Regions from separate parts of the Peribacillus sp. GL_122 genome, predicted to be linked through region 1. Evidence: a T-box and tRNA genes for the amino acid it is inferred to sense, from the RefSeq annotation. Region 1 holds a T-box; the other regions hold tRNA genes.
What was found. The T-box of region 1 lies ahead of pheS (phenylalanine--tRNA ligase subunit alpha). A T-box ahead of a tRNA ligase gene usually reads a tRNA of that ligase, here a tRNA-Phe.
Positions count from the first base shown of each region.

Region 2: it has a tRNA-Phe gene. The T-box ahead of pheS (phenylalanine--tRNA ligase subunit alpha) is inferred to sense a tRNA for this amino acid. The anticodon was not compared.
Region 3: it has a tRNA-Phe gene. The T-box ahead of pheS (phenylalanine--tRNA ligase subunit alpha) is inferred to sense a tRNA for this amino acid. The anticodon was not compared.

Region 1 is NZ_CM174415.1:4,170,065-4,175,047, forward strand. It holds gene pheT (phenylalanine--tRNA ligase subunit beta) at 1-447, opposite strand, end outside; gene pheS (phenylalanine--tRNA ligase subunit alpha) at 476-1,516, opposite strand; T-box leader at 1,575-1,816, opposite strand; gene AC3ISB_RS20165 (TrmH family RNA methyltransferase) at 1,861-2,619, opposite strand; gene sspI (small acid-soluble spore protein SspI) at 2,742-2,951, shown strand; gene AC3ISB_RS20175 (general stress protein) at 2,968-3,351, opposite strand; gene AC3ISB_RS20180 (general stress protein) at 3,755-4,567, opposite strand; gene AC3ISB_RS20185 (YsnF/AvaK domain-containing protein) at 4,737-4,983, opposite strand, start outside.
Region 2 is NZ_CM174415.1:784,965-789,947, reverse strand. It holds tRNA gene AC3ISB_RS03815 (tRNA-Leu) at 965-1,045, opposite strand; tRNA gene AC3ISB_RS03810 (tRNA-Cys) at 1,054-1,127, opposite strand; tRNA gene AC3ISB_RS03805 (tRNA-Gly) at 1,136-1,210, opposite strand; tRNA gene AC3ISB_RS03800 (tRNA-Gln) at 1,214-1,288, opposite strand; tRNA gene AC3ISB_RS03795 (tRNA-His) at 1,326-1,401, opposite strand; tRNA gene AC3ISB_RS03790 (tRNA-Trp) at 1,419-1,492, opposite strand; tRNA gene AC3ISB_RS03785 (tRNA-Tyr) at 1,499-1,582, opposite strand; tRNA gene AC3ISB_RS03780 (tRNA-Thr) at 1,599-1,674, opposite strand; tRNA gene AC3ISB_RS03775 (tRNA-Phe) at 1,682-1,757, opposite strand; tRNA gene AC3ISB_RS03770 (tRNA-Asp) at 1,770-1,845, opposite strand; tRNA gene AC3ISB_RS03765 (tRNA-Met) at 1,851-1,924, opposite strand; tRNA gene AC3ISB_RS03760 (tRNA-Val) at 2,029-2,104, opposite strand; tRNA gene AC3ISB_RS03755 (tRNA-Glu) at 2,120-2,194, opposite strand; tRNA gene AC3ISB_RS03750 (tRNA-Ser) at 2,205-2,296, opposite strand; tRNA gene AC3ISB_RS03745 (tRNA-Asn) at 2,302-2,376, opposite strand; rRNA gene rrf (5S ribosomal RNA) at 2,386-2,501, opposite strand; rRNA gene AC3ISB_RS03735 (23S ribosomal RNA) at 2,618-4,983, opposite strand, start outside.
Region 3 is NZ_CM174415.1:5,153,752-5,158,734, forward strand. It holds gene AC3ISB_RS24975 (isochorismate synthase) at 1-130, opposite strand, end outside; gene AC3ISB_RS24980 (1,4-dihydroxy-2-naphthoate polyprenyltransferase) at 430-1,350, shown strand; gene AC3ISB_RS24985 (TraR/DksA C4-type zinc finger protein) at 1,497-2,246, shown strand; tRNA gene AC3ISB_RS24990 (tRNA-Glu) at 2,288-2,359, opposite strand; tRNA gene AC3ISB_RS24995 (tRNA-Ser) at 2,363-2,453, opposite strand; tRNA gene AC3ISB_RS25000 (tRNA-Asn) at 2,455-2,529, opposite strand; tRNA gene AC3ISB_RS25005 (tRNA-Ile) at 2,540-2,616, opposite strand; tRNA gene AC3ISB_RS25010 (tRNA-Gly) at 2,622-2,695, opposite strand; tRNA gene AC3ISB_RS25015 (tRNA-His) at 2,700-2,775, opposite strand; tRNA gene AC3ISB_RS25020 (tRNA-Phe) at 2,793-2,868, opposite strand; tRNA gene AC3ISB_RS25025 (tRNA-Asp) at 2,892-2,967, opposite strand; tRNA gene AC3ISB_RS25030 (tRNA-Met) at 2,974-3,047, opposite strand; tRNA gene AC3ISB_RS25035 (tRNA-Ser) at 3,152-3,244, opposite strand; tRNA gene AC3ISB_RS25040 (tRNA-Ile) at 3,266-3,342, opposite strand; tRNA gene AC3ISB_RS25045 (tRNA-Met) at 3,353-3,429, opposite strand; tRNA gene AC3ISB_RS25050 (tRNA-Ala) at 3,458-3,533, opposite strand; tRNA gene AC3ISB_RS25055 (tRNA-Pro) at 3,551-3,627, opposite strand; tRNA gene AC3ISB_RS25060 (tRNA-Arg) at 3,639-3,715, opposite strand; tRNA gene AC3ISB_RS25065 (tRNA-Leu) at 3,725-3,813, opposite strand; tRNA gene AC3ISB_RS25070 (tRNA-Gly) at 3,826-3,900, opposite strand; tRNA gene AC3ISB_RS25075 (tRNA-Leu) at 3,909-3,990, opposite strand; tRNA gene AC3ISB_RS25080 (tRNA-Lys) at 3,999-4,074, opposite strand; tRNA gene AC3ISB_RS25085 (tRNA-Thr) at 4,095-4,170, opposite strand; tRNA gene AC3ISB_RS25090 (tRNA-Val) at 4,181-4,256, opposite strand; rRNA gene rrf (5S ribosomal RNA) at 4,267-4,382, opposite strand; rRNA gene AC3ISB_RS25100 (23S ribosomal RNA) at 4,501-4,983, opposite strand, start outside.

The sequences.
Region 1 (4,983 bases):
TTCCACATCATTAGGGAAGACGAAGATACCTGTAGCATAATCCTTGGAAACGAGCTTGGATTCGAAGCCCAATTCCTGAAGCGAGCAAATCATCCCGTGCGATTCCTCTCCACGAAGTTTCGCTTTCTTGATTTTGAAATTACCTGGAAGGACTGCGCCAACAGTAGCGACTGCGACCTTTTGGCCTTTATCGACATTCGGTGCTCCACAGATGATCTGAACGGGATTTTCGGCCCCGATATCAACTTGGCATTTATTCAATTTATCCGCATTTGGATGCTGTTCACGTTCAATGACATGCCCGATGACGACCCCTTTTAGCCCTTCACTTTTCTTTTCCACCCCTTCAACCTCAATGCCGCTTTTCGTGATTTTGTCAGCTAGCTCCGTCGCATTGATGCCTGAAAGGTCAACATAATCTTGTAACCATTTATATGACACAAACATGGTAGGTCCTCCTTTTTAAAATAAAAATTTATGCTTCGTGATGGTTGAATTGTTTTAAGAATCGAACATCATTCGTATAGAAATGACGGATATCATCCACACCGTACTTCAACATGGCAATCCGTTCCACGCCGATTCCAAATGCGAATCCAGAGTATTTCTTGGAATCGAAGCCAGCCATTTCAAGGACGTTCGGATGAACGATCCCGCCGCCAAGCACTTCGATCCAGCCTGTTTGTTTACATACGCTGCAGCCTTTACCACCACAGATTTTACAAGAAATATCCACTTCGACGGAAGGCTCCGTAAATGGGAAGAAACTTGGACGAAGACGGATTTCTCGGTCTTGCCCGAATACTTTTTTCGCAAATACGTCCAGCGTTCCTTTCAGGTCGCTCATGCTGATGTTCTCATCAATGACCAAGCCCTCAATTTGCTGGAATTGATGGGAGTGTGTAGCATCATCGTTATCACGGCGATATACTTTTCCTGGGCAAATGATTTTAACAGGACCTTGCCCTTTATGTTTTTCCATCGTTCTGGCTTGAACAGGTGAAGTGTGTGTACGCATCAGGATTTCATCCGTTATGTAGAAGGAATCCTGCATATCACGTGCCGGATGGCTTTTTGGCAAGTTAAGTGCCTCGAAGTTGTAGTAGTCGCTTTCGACTTCAGGACCTTCCGCAACGGTATAACCCATACCGATGAATAAGTCTTCGATTTCTTCCACGACACGTGTTAATGGGTGAAGATTCCCCTTGTTAACCGGACGTCCAGGAAGTGTGACGTCAATCGTTTCAGTTGCTAGCTTTGCATTGACTGCCGCAGTTTCAAGTGCTTTTTGTTTCTCCTCGATCTTTGTTGCGATCGCTTCCCTTACATCATTGGCCAGTGCCCCGATTTTCGGGCGTTCTTCGGCAGATAATTTACCCATGCCGCGTAATACCTCAGTGATTGGCCCTTTTTTCCCTAAATAAGCAACTCGGACTTCATTCAGTTCTTTTAATTCGGAAGCGGCGGCAACTTTTTGCAACGCTTCTTCCTGCAGTTCTAGTAAACGTTCCTGCATCATGTCTTCCTCCTTTATTTTCCTTTTGTAAAAATGAACACAAAAAAACCCCAATCCCTAAAGGGACGAGGTTTATGTATCGCGGTACCACCCTTATTAGTGCACGAACAAAAAAACTTCTGCACTCACTTCATTAAAAATAACGGCTCTTCACCGGAACATTTTTCGGACATCATGTCTTCCCAATGCCAACTCGAAAGGTGAATTCCCTTAAGCAGTGCCATAAAAATGCTTTCAGTCAAGGCATTTTTTCCCTGGATATGGTTAACTTAAGCTACTACTCTTTGTCATCGTTGTTTTCATTATAAAATTCTGTTTTATTATATTATAATTCTTCGGCCGTTTCAAATCGATTTTCGTAAATAGTACATTAAAATCCCGGCAGCGATCCCCACATTCAATGATTCGCTTTTTCCGTAGATGGGAATATAAAGGTTTTTAGTCGTTTTCTCCAGTAATTCCTTCGATACTCCTTGGCCTTCATTACCGACCAACAGGGCAAACCTGGAAGACTTTCCCACTTCTTCAAATGGCGATGCGCCTTCTAATGCCGTGCCATATACCGGTGTGCCGCTTTCCTTCAGCTCATCGATGATTTCGAAAAGGTTTCCTTTAATGACAGGCATATGAAAGAGGCTCCCTTGCGTCGAACGGACCACTTTGGGATTATACAAGTCAGCACACCCTTCGCCAAGTATGACTGCATCGATTCCAGCTGCATCCGCTGTCCTGATCATCGTTCCAATATTCCCCGGATCTTGTACAGCATCGATCAACAAAAGTTTATCCGGATTGATGGACGCCATGCTCGTTGATTTCTGTTCACAAACAGCAGCAATTCCCTGCGGGGCTTCGGTATCACAAATCGCCTTCATAATATCATTTTTCACATAAATGAGTTCTGTGCCTTCCACCTTAAAATGTGCAGGCATTTCAGTTTCTTCATTGATGATCACTTCCAAGACGATTTCTTCTTTTAAGGCTTCTTCAACTAGGTGAAAACCCTCGACTAAATATTTCCCTGTTTTATCTCGTTCTTTTTTCGTCAAAAGTTTTTTCCATTGCTTAACTTGCGGGTTTTTTACGGATTCAATATATTTCAAGGGTAAACGCTCCTTTAACTTCACACTGATTTTCCTATTATAACGCAATTCACATACATATTGCATGTGAGTTTGTGAAATGCTATTAATGTCAGTCATTATGTGTTAGAGGAGGAATAATTATGAATTTAAACTTACGTAATGCGATCATCCAAAATGTATCTGGAAATTCGCAAGATCAGTTGGAAGACACGATTGTCGATGCCATACAAAATGGCGAGGAAAAAATGCTACCTGGATTGGGAGTCTTATTCGAGGTCATCTGGCAAAATTCATCTGAGCAGGAAAAACAGGAAATGATCACTGCCCTTGAAGCAGGATTAAAAAAATAACAGCCTTCAAAGGCTGTTATTTTTTTGATTTCGCTTCGCAAGCCTTCAGTTCTTCGATGGAGACTTCTTCATCAAGCAGCAAGATGAATTTTTTTGCGCTCACTTCTTCAAGCATCGCTTTTGTCTCATCATAAGAGTAGCCGTATTTCGTGAAAAAGCTGCGTAAATCTCCAGATCCTTCATCTGTGAAGTAGTGGAAGATTCTTAAAAAAAGAGTGTCCTCCTTATCCTGATTGGCGATGATCAGTATATCCGTATGTTCATTTCCAAGCTGCACATTATTTTTTATATTAGCTGCTACTGTCATTTGGGTGCCAGATATGCCTTTAGCTTTTAAGTCTTGAATTGCAGCAAGTAGTTCCGGATTAGAGTCAAAAACACCATATACGTTTTTTTCCATGTTTCTCCCCCTCCTTGTTACTCTACTTAAAATAATACCTTTGTCATTATACCTTGCAGCTTTAACAATAAACAAGCAAATAGTCTATTGAGAATTCCTGACTAAAGAACAAGGGAACCCTTTGCCTAAAGGTTTTTTTAAAAAAAACAGCCTGGTTCAGTTTGCAGATAAAAAGGGTTCGAAAAATATATCCTTCATCAAACGAACCAACTGAACCAAAGTAATATCTTCAACTCATCATCATGTATGATTTCTATCAAAGGGAGACCCCGCGTAAAGCGAATGCCTAGAATGGAAATCAACGTCCCAATTTTACAAGCCATAAAGAAACTGCAGACAAACTCGATTTTCATCTAGTTTGTCTACAGTCTGAAAAGCCTTGTGCAGGCAGTTATTTTGCGTATTACAGATTGTCGGTATTGATTCGATTTTTGATGTATTCATCCTGCAAGCCTTCCTCTTGCTGCCCGCTGGCATTCGGGCTCACGGTCCGATCCAGTGATCCTTGAGCATCAAGGGCTTTATCAGTATCAGCAGAAAACGGGTCTGCATGAGGGTCGCTTGCTAGTGTTCCTTCATAATTCCCTGGTTTTTTCTTCTTGAATTTTTCTGTGGAGTTCCCCCAGATTTCCCTTTCTTGAGCTCGCTTTGTATCCAGCTCTTCATTTCCAAAGATGTTCGCAGAATTCCCATGCAGTTCTTCGCTTCTTCCTGGCTGTGCCTCCACTTCCCCTGTTTGATAGGCATTTGCTGTTGTTTCAGGAAATAGGTTCGGGTCCGGATTGTTCACCACCCCTGTTTTAAGCGGATTCTCTGCAGGTTCGTCCGTTTCCTCCATGCGATTGGAAGTTATGCTCTCCCGTGCTGTTACGGTTTCCGATTCATCTATCAGAATCAGGAATTTTCCAGCCTCCACTTCATTTATATAAGCGGTGGCTTCACTATCAGCAAGCCCTAACTCACCTAGTCGGTTCCTTATATCTTCAGAACCCTCATTCAGGAAAAAGTGTTTCATCTTATCAATGAAGGAATCCTCGTTAGAGTTAGTAACGACGTCGACATCCGGATCACGCTTTTGATTGACGAAATCCAATTCTTCTTTCTTATCAGCCATTACCGTTATTTCTCCTTCATGGACCCCCTTTTCCTTGAGGGATTGAATAGCCTGGATTATTTCTCTTTCCGTATTAAAAACACCATATAATGTTTTTCCCATGCATCTTCCTCCTCCAATTATTCCGATATTTCTTCTTATGTGTATTTATACCCTGATGGGTGCCAATTAAACAAAAAGGATTGCCTTCCCTAGACTCGTACCTTTAATCAGTCTTTTAGACCCAAAAGAAGCCTGCAGTTTTAAAAACTGCAGGCTTTTTTCTTCACCTTTAGAAGCGGTCGGTTCTACGTTCAGTTGCCTTTTTCTCATTTACGATCGATTCATCTGTACTATCAAGCTGGATATCTTCCTTTTTAAGAGTATCCTGAACTTGTTCCGTTTCTTGTACAGCATGTTTCTTGATGACAATTTCATCTGTGACGACCGGCTTTTTCGAAACTTCCAATTTTTCTTCAACTACGGGGATCCGTAATGTTTTCCCATCTTCAATGCTTCCGGTTTCCAGGTTCGCTTCA
Region 2 (4,983 bases), 2.4 Mb from region 1:
GCCCCTATTGTTTATATTAATATAAACAATAGGGGCTATTTCCGCTGACCCCCGAAGTGAAAATTTGATTCGCGGATTTATAATTCAGCAGATTCAGAGATATTCGCCCCCTGCCTTGGGGTAAATCGGTCATACCCCGGCTGCCACTCCCGATACACACGCATATGTCTTCGTTGGCACACGAATTGCTTTATTATTTTATTCATTTCGTTGTATGAAGCACGCAATTCTAGTTAACATAATAGACATTCGAGGCAGTCGATATGCAACACAAACCGCGTCATAACAACGTTTGTGCACAACGGATTATTATCGAATATACACTTATGTAAACATCGTTGATTTAACGCGATTTATACTACGCTAATAAGGGCGATGTACCCCGCTATACTGCATAATGCTGTCGGCCATTCCGTGTATAGGACACTGCATAAACGGTAAGCTGAGCCCCGGAGTTTCAGACGCCTATACCCACGAGGAGCACCGTGCAGGTGAAACGCCCCTCAGCCCTGGTATACGCCCTGTATTCGGAATACTTCGGAATGATCCCGTATCTTATCCTTTTAATACTCTCGGTAACAATTATTGACCGCCTTTGCTATGTCTAATTTAATCGTGTAATGCGTCGAAATGACGAAAGCTCATTCCGGTAGTATTTTATCGTATGTTCACGGATATTCCTTATTTCCCCATCCTTCAAAAACAACGCCAGTGCGTCGTCGAAGTCAAGGAAATCTGACCGCATGCTCCCACGCAGCTTCGAAATATCTTCCGTTGCTAAATCGTTATTACTCTTTTCCTTGCCAATTTTCGCCACTCCAGTACGGTTAATTACCCGATACAGCGCGTACGATTCGCCGCGTACGACTTTTACCTACAAAATCGTGCGCATACAACGAAAAAACGGCGACCTACCATTGCGGGTAGATTGCCGTCAAATCGACGTTTATATTAACGTATGTGATACCGGTGGCCGGGGTCGAACCGGCACTCCAGAGGAACACGATTTTGAGTCGTGCGCGTCTGCCAATTCCGCCACACCGGCATGTATGTTGGAGGCGGCAACCGGAATCGAACCGGTGGTAAAGGTTTTGCAGACCTCTGCCTTACCGCTTGGCTATGCCGCCAACGTTTTTGGAGCGAAAGACGGGATTCGAACCCGCGACCCCAACCTTGGCAAGGTTGTATTCTACCACTGAACTACTTTCGCATATGGCTGGGCTAGAAGGGATCGAACCTTCGCATGACGGAATCAAAATCCGTTGCCTTACCGCTTGGCTATAGCCCATTAACGTTGTATTCATTATATCACATTTATTGAAAAATGGGGCGACTGATGGGAATCGAACCCACGAATGCCTGAACCACAATCAGGTGCGTTAACCACTTCGCCACAACCGCCATTATAAGATTGAAATTGGCAGGGGTAGTAGGACTCGAACCCACACTGGAGGTTTTGGAGACCTCTGTTCTACCTTTAAACTATACCCCTATAAGATGGTGGAGGGGGGCAGATTCGAACTGCCGAACCCTAAGGAGCGGATTTACAGTCCGCCGCGTTTAGCCACTTCGCTACCCCTCCGCATATGGATGAAACATGGTGCCGGCAAGAGGACTTGAACCCCCAACCTACTGATTACAAGTCAGTTGCTCTACCAGTTGAGCTACACCGGCACTACAATGGTGGCTCAGGACGGAATCGAACCGCCGACACAAGGATTTTCAGTCCTTTGCTCTACCGACTGAGCTACTGAGCCAAACAATGAAAATGGCGGTCCCGACGGGAATCGAACCCGCGATCTCCTGCGTGACAGGCAGGCATGTTAACCGCTACACCACGGGACCATAGATTGCGGGGACAGGATTTGAACCTGCGACCTTCGGGTTATGAGCCCGACGAGCTACCGGACTGCTCCACCCCGCGACGTTAATAATGTTGCTATTAGGAATCAAGTTTTCGTGTTTAGCGTTTCAATAGGATGGATAATCAAACCCATTATGTAGAAACAACTTGTTCTTATTGAAAAATGGTGGAGGATGACGGGATCGAACCGCCGACCCTCTGCTTGTAAGGCAGATGCTCTCCCAGCTGAGCTAATCCTCCAATATGTTGTCTTAATGGTGACCCGTACGGGATTCGAACCCGTGTTACCGCCGTGAAAGGGCGGTGTCTTAACCGCTTGACCAACGGGCCAGGTATAAAATGGCGGAGAGCAAGGGATTTGAACCCTTGAGACAGGGTTACCCGTCTACACGATTTCCAATCGTGCTCCTTCGGCCACTCGGACAGCTCTCCAATAATGGCTCCGCAGGTAGGACTCGAACCTACGACCGTTCGGTTAACAGCCGAATGCTCTACCACTGAGCTACTGCGGAACAATATAAGCTTGGCGACGTCCTACTCTCACAGGGGGAAACCCCCAACTACCATCGGCGCTGAAGAGCTTAACTGCCGTGTTCGGAATGGGAACGGGTGTGACCTCTTCGCTATCGTCACCAAACATTGTTAGCATTTTCAAGACATATATTAGTATAACATCTTTTTGAGAAAATGCAAGAAGAAATTTTCATTCCTTCAAAACTAGATAATAAGAAGGTATTTCATTTTTTTAAAGCGTTGGTTAAGTCCTCGATCTATTAGTATCAGTCAGCTCCACATGTCGCCACGCTTCCACCTCTGACCTATCAACCTGATCATCTTTCAGGGATCTTACTAGCTTGCGCCATGGGAAATCTCATCTTGAGGGGGGCTTCATGCTTAGATGCTTTCAGCACTTATCCCGTCCGCACGTAGCTACCCAGCTATGCCTTTGGCAAGACAACTGGTACACCAGCGGTGCGTCCATCCCGGTCCTCTCGTACTAAGGACAGCTCCTCTCAAATTTCCTGCGCCCGCGACGGATAGGGACCGAACTGTCTCACGACGTTCTGAACCCAGCTCGCGTACCGCTTTAATGGGCGAACAGCCCAACCCTTGGGACCGACTACAGCCCCAGGATGCGATGAGCCGACATCGAGGTGCCAAACCTCCCCGTCGATGTGGACTCTTGGGGGAGATAAGCCTGTTATCCCCGGGGTAGCTTTTATCCGTTGAGCGATGGCCCTTCCATGCGGAACCACCGGATCACTAAGCCCGACTTTCGTCCCTGCTCGACTTGTAGGTCTCGCAGTCAAGCTCCCTTGTGCCTTTACACTCTACGAATGATTTCCAACCATTCTGAGGGAACCTTTGGGCGCCTCCGTTACTCTTTAGGAGGCGACCGCCCCAGTCAAACTGCCCACCTGACACTGTCTCCCACCCCGATAAGGGGCGCGGGTTAGAATTTCAATACAGCCAGGGTAGTATCCCACCAACGCCTCCACCGAAGCTAGCGCTCCGGCTTCTCAGGCTCCTACCTATCCTGTACAAGCTGTACCAAAATTCAATATCAGGCTGCAGTAAAGCTCCACGGGGTCTTTCCGTCCTGTCGCGGGTAACCTGCATCTTCACAGGTACTATAATTTCACCGAGTCTCTCGTTGAGACAGTGCCCAGATCGTTACACCTTTCGTGCGGGTCGGAACTTACCCGACAAGGAATTTCGCTACCTTAGGACCGTTATAGTTACGGCCGCCGTTTACTGGGGCTTCGGTTCAAAGCTTCGCTTGCGCTAACCTCTCCCCTTAACCTTCCAGCACCGGGCAGGTGTCAGCCCCTATACTTCGCCTTGCGGCTTCGCAGAGACCTGTGTTTTTGCTAAACAGTCGCCTGGGCCTATTCACTGCGGCTTTTCTGGGCTATTCACCCTAAAAAGCACCCCTTCTCCCGAAGTTACGGGGTCATTTTGCCGAGTTCCTTAACGAGAGTTCTCTCGCACACCTTAGGATTCTCTCCTCGCCTACCTGTGTCGGTTTGCGGTACGGGCACCTTACATCTCACTAGAGGCTTTTCTTGGCAGCGTGGAATCAGGAACTTCGGTACTATATTTCCCTCGCCATCACAGCTCCGCCTTAATGGAAACGGGATTTGCCTCGTTTCCGGCCTAACTGCTTGGACGCGCATATCCAACAGCGCGCTTACCCTATCCTTCTGCGTCCCCCCATCGTTCAAACGATGTATAGGTGGTACAGGAATATCAACCTGTTGTCCATCGCCTACGCCTTTCGGCCTCGGCTTAGGTCCCGACTAACCCTGAGCGGACGAGCCTTCCTCAGGAAACCTTAGGCATTCGGTGGAAGGGATTCTCACCCTTCTTTCGCTACTCATACCGGCATTCTCACTTCTAAGCGCTCCACCAGTCCTTCCGGTCTGACTTCAACGCCCTTAGAACGCTCTCCTACCATCGACACCTAATGGTGTCAATCCACAGCTTCGGTGATACGTTTAGCCCCGGTACATTTTCGGCGCGGAGTCACTCGACCAGTGAGCTATTACGCACTCTTTAAATGGTGGCTGCTTCTAAGCCAACATCCTGGTTGTCTAAGCAACTCCACATCCTTTTCCACTTAACGTATACTTTGGGACCTTAGCTGGTGGTCTGGGCTGTTTCCCTTTCGACTACGGATCTTATCACTCGCAGTCTGACTCCCAAGAATAAGTATTTGGCATTCGGAGTTTGACTGAATTCGGTAACCCGTTGGGGGCCCCTAGTCCAATCAGTGCTCTACCTCCAATACTCTCATCTTGAGGCTAGCCCTAAAGCTATTTCGGAGAGAACCAGCTATCTCCAGGTTCGATTGGAATTTCTCCGCTACCCACACCTCATCCCCGCACTTTTCAACGTGCGTGGGTTCGGGCCTCCATTCAGTGTTACCTGAACTTCACCCTGGACATGGGTAGATCACCTGGTTTCGGGTCTACGACCTCATACTCATTCGCCCTATTCAGACTCGCTTTCGCTGCGGCTCCGTCTCATCAACTTAACCTCGCATGAAATCGTAACTCGCCGGTTCATTCTACAAAAGGCACGCCATTACCCATTAACGGGCTTTGACTACTTGTAGG
Region 3 (4,983 bases), 980 kb from region 1:
AAAATGAAAGGGGGTTGTTGCAATTAACTTTCTTAATATGACTGAATAGAACTTGATCATTCAAGTCCTTCGCCTTTTGTATAGCTGAAGCCAGTCCCTGAAACTGTTCAGTTTCCTCTGAGATAGCCAAAAAAATCCCCCCAAATGTACATTTTAAAAGCTTTTTAACCTATTTAAAGATACACCTCCCTTGAACCTCATGTCAATAAAACGCCCCTTTACCAAACGATTCTTTCCTGCTTTTTTCCTTATTATATGAATCTTAGCGAATGTAGAGAAATATCCTTGATTCTGGAAATGCCCCATCCATGAATTCCAAATATCACCCTTGCCCACTTTTCCTGTATTTATTAGGATTACCTTTTGTGCAACATTTCAATATTTGTTATAATTTCGAGAGAACCAATAATGATTTTGAGGAGAGAAATAATGCAAACAGAATACGACGGACTTCCCCTTAAACGGACCTGGAAGATTTGGTGGGAGTTAATTCGTCCACATACACTAACCGCAGCTTTTGTCCCAGTCTTACTTGGAACTGTTATTGCACTTTTGGAAGATGGAGTGAATTGGTTATTATTCGCTGCCATGATGATTGCAAGTATCCTGATTCAAGCTGCAACCAATTTATTCAATGAATACTATGATTTCAAGAGAGGCTTGGATACGGAGGAATCCGTAGGCATTGGCGGCGGGATCGTCCGTCATGGGATGACCCCCAAACTAATCATGAACTTGGCCCTTGGCATGTATGCCATCGCCTTGATAGTTGGAATCTATATCTGTGCCGCATCATCTTGGTGGCTTGCTGCAGTAGGACTGGTTTGCATGCTTGTCGGCTATCTTTATACAGGCGGCCCCCTGCCCATTTCATATACACCATTCGGGGAACTTTTTTCTGGATTGTTCATGGGCTTTTTGATAATCCTGATCGCCTTTTTCATTCAAACCGGTGATGTTTCTTCAACAGCTATCTTAATTGCCATTCCAAGTGGAATATTGGTCGGATTGATCAACTTATCCAATAACCTACGTGACCATGACGGAGATAAGGCACATGGCCGCAAAACGATGCCGGTAGTCATGGGTCGGAAAAACGCCTTGACATTCATGGCAATCATGTTCGCCTTCTCTTATCTATGGCTAGTTGGGCTAGTCCTTACCGGAAGCGTAACGGCGTGGATCCTCCTTGCCTTCCTAAGCATCCCGAAAGCCCTGGCCGCAATCAAAGGCTTCGTAGGTAAAACGCAGCCGATCACGATGGTGCCAGCAATGAAAGCCACGGCACAAACGAACACCTTCTTTGGCTTACTCATGGCCATTGGATTATTCATCAGCTATCTTATATAATCTCCGAGGACTGAGCTCATCGCTCAGTCCTTTTTTTCTATCATCCGTTCCATATTGTTTTCCTATACCCCGATTCGGGTAATAGATAATACAACCATCCTACCATTATAAAATGAGATTTAGACTTTAGAAGGAGTGAATCCGATATGGCAACGAAACAACAAACGCAAAAATTTCAAAAAGAACTGCTTCAAGAAAAAAATGAGCTAAGTAATAGAATTCAAAATGATGAACAATCCGTTCTGGAGAAAAGCCAGACCGAATCCGTAGGGGAATTATCAGCCTATGATAATCATCCTGCTGACCTAGGAACCGAACTATTCGAGATGGAACGGAATCAAGCACTCGATGAGCATGCACAATCCGAAATGGAGAAAATCGATGAAGCTTTGAAAGCCATGGAGGAAGGTTCGTATGGCCATTGTAAAACCTGCAATAGGGAAATCCCCATCGAGAGGCTTGAAGCGATCCCAAGCACCCTCTACTGTGTCGAGCACGCCCCAGAACGGCCACTTTCACAAGACCGGCCTGTGGAAGAGGAAATACTGATTCCATCCAAGGGTGATCATTTTGAAAATCGTCATGGAATCAAAATGGTGGATAAAGAAGATAGCTTTGGTGAAGTTGCCAAATTCGGTACATCCGAAACACCATCCGATTACACAGGAGATCATGATAATTATAATGACCTTTATAAAACCGAGGATGAAACGAACGGGTTTCCTGAAGACTATGAAGGATTTGCCGCAAATAATATCGAAGGAAAAAATAGAGTGAATATAACGAACAAAAAGCAAAAGGAATATGAAGATACACTTGAAGAAGAAAATATAGAATCCAATCTTGGAGACATTCCCTATAAACAAAAAGATAGTTATATCAATGAAAAGAAATGAAAAAAAGAAGCATACATGAATGTATGCTTCCTTTTTTGTTATGACCCGTACGGGATTCGAACCCGTGTTACCGCCGTGAAAGGGCGGTGTCTTAACCGCTTGACCAACGGGCCAACTGGCGGAGAAGGAGGGATTTGAACCCTCGCGCCGCTCGCGCGACCTACACCCTTAGCAGGGGCGCCTCTTCAGCCTCTTGAGTACTTCCCCATGGCTCCGCAGGTAGGACTCGAACCTACGACCGTTCGGTTAACAGCCGAATGCTCTACCACTGAGCTACTGCGGAACAATGAATATGGTGGGCCTAAATGGACTCGAACCATCGACCTCACGCTTATCAGGCGTGCGCTCTAACCAGCTGAGCTATAGGCCCATATTTGGAGCGGGTGAAGGGAATCGAACCCTCATCATCAGCTTGGAAGGCTGAGGTTTTACCACTAAACTACACCCGCGAAATGGGGCGACTGATGGGAATCGAACCCACGAATGCCTGAACCACAATCAGGTGCGTTAACCACTTCGCCACAATCGCCGTAATTTTTTGAAATATGGTGGCTCAGGACGGAATCGAACCGCCGACACAAGGATTTTCAGTCCTTTGCTCTACCGACTGAGCTACTGAGCCACATATGTATCAAATTTAAAGAATGGCGGTCCCGACGGGAATCGAACCCGCGATCTCCTGCGTGACAGGCAGGCATGTTAACCGCTACACCACGGGACCTAATAATTGCGGGGACAGGATTTGAACCTGCGACCTTCGGGTTATGAGCCCGACGAGCTACCGGACTGCTCCACCCCGCGACGGTAATAATGAAACGATTTGCATCAAGTTTTCGTGTATATCGTTTTGTCCACATCCATTATGTAAGGGTGTTTCAAAACAACTTGTTGCTTTTTTGAAAAAATGGAGGAGGTAGAGGGATTCGAACCCCCGCGGGATTTGACTCCCCTGTCGGTTTTCAAGACCGATCCCTTCAGCCGAACTTGGGTATACCTCCATGGCTTTTGAAAAGTGAATATGGTGGACCTTGTAGGACTCGAACCTACGACCGGACGGTTATGAGCCGTCTGCTCTAACCAGCTGAGCTAAAGGTCCTTATATTTATTGGTAGCGGCGGAGGGGATCGAACCCCCGACCTCACGGGTATGAACCGTACGCTCTAGCCAGCTGAGCTACACCGCCAATATAATATAAGTATCTGATTGAAAAATGGTGGAGCCTAGCGGGATCGAACCGCTGACCTCCTGCGTGCAAGGCAGGCGCTCTCCCAGCTGAGCTAAGGCCCCATTCATTAAAAATCACGTGGTCGGGAAGACAGGATTCGAACCTGCGACCCCTTGGTCCCAAACCAAGTGCTCTACCAAGCTGAGCTACTTCCCGCAATAAAAACATGGTGCGCCCGGCGGGAGTCGAACCTACAACCTTCTGATTCGTAGTCAGATGCTCTATCCAATTGAGCTACGGGCGCATATTATGATGGTGCCGAGGACCGGAATCGAACCGGTACGGTAGTCACCTACCGCAGGATTTTAAGTCCTGTGCGTCTGCCAGTTCCGCCACCCCGGCACATACGAAAAGTGGAGCGGAAGACGGGATTCGAACCCGCGACCCCAACCTTGGCAAGGTTGTATTCTACCACTGAACTACTTCCGCATGAAAGATGCGGGTGAAGGGACTTGAACCCCCACGCCTTGCGGCGCCAGATCCTAAGTCTGGTGCGTCTGCCAATTCCGCCACACCCGCATATAAAATGGTGAGCCATGAAGGATTCGAACCTTCGACCCTCTGATTAAAAGTCAGATGCTCTACCAACTGAGCTAATGGCTCGTGCTTGTACTATCTTAAAATGGTGCCGGCAAGAGGACTTGAACCCCCAACCTACTGATTACAAGTCAGTTGCTCTACCAGTTGAGCTACACCGGCAGGTGTAAAATGGTGGAGGATGACGGGATCGAACCGCCGACCCTCTGCTTGTAAGGCAGATGCTCTCCCAGCTGAGCTAATCCTCCATATGAAACTGCTTGGCGACGTCCTACTCTCACAGGGGGAAACCCCCAACTACCATCGGCGCTGAAGAGCTTAACTGCCGTGTTCGGAATGGGAACGGGTGTGACCTCTTCGCTATCGTCACCAAACAATTTTAACATTTTTTCAAGACATATATTATTATAACGTCTTTTTGAGAAAATGCAAGAAGAAATTTTCATTCCTTCAAAACTAGATAATAAGAAGGTATTTCATTTTTTTAAAGCTTTGGTTAAGTCCTCGATCTATTAGTATCAGTCAGCTCCACATGTCGCCACGCTTCCACCTCTGACCTATCAACCTGATCATCTTTCAGGGATCTTACTAGCTTGCGCCATGGGAAATCTCATCTTGAGGGGGGCTTCATGCTTAGATGCTTTCAGCACTTATCCCGTCCGCACGTAGCTACCCAGCTATGCCTTTGGCAAGACAACTGGTACACCAGCGGTGCGTCCATCCCGGTCCTCTCGTACTAAGGACAGCTCCTCTCAAATTTCCTGCGCCCGCGACGGATAGGGACCGAACTGTCTCACGACGTTCTGAACCCAGCTCGCGTACCGCTTTAATGGGCGAACAGCCCAACCCTTGGGACCGACTACAGCCCCAGGATGCGATGAGCCGACATCGAGGTGCCAAACCTCCCCGTCGATGTGGACTCTTGGGGGAGATAAGCCTGTTATCCCCGGGGTAGCTTTTATCCGTTGAGCGATG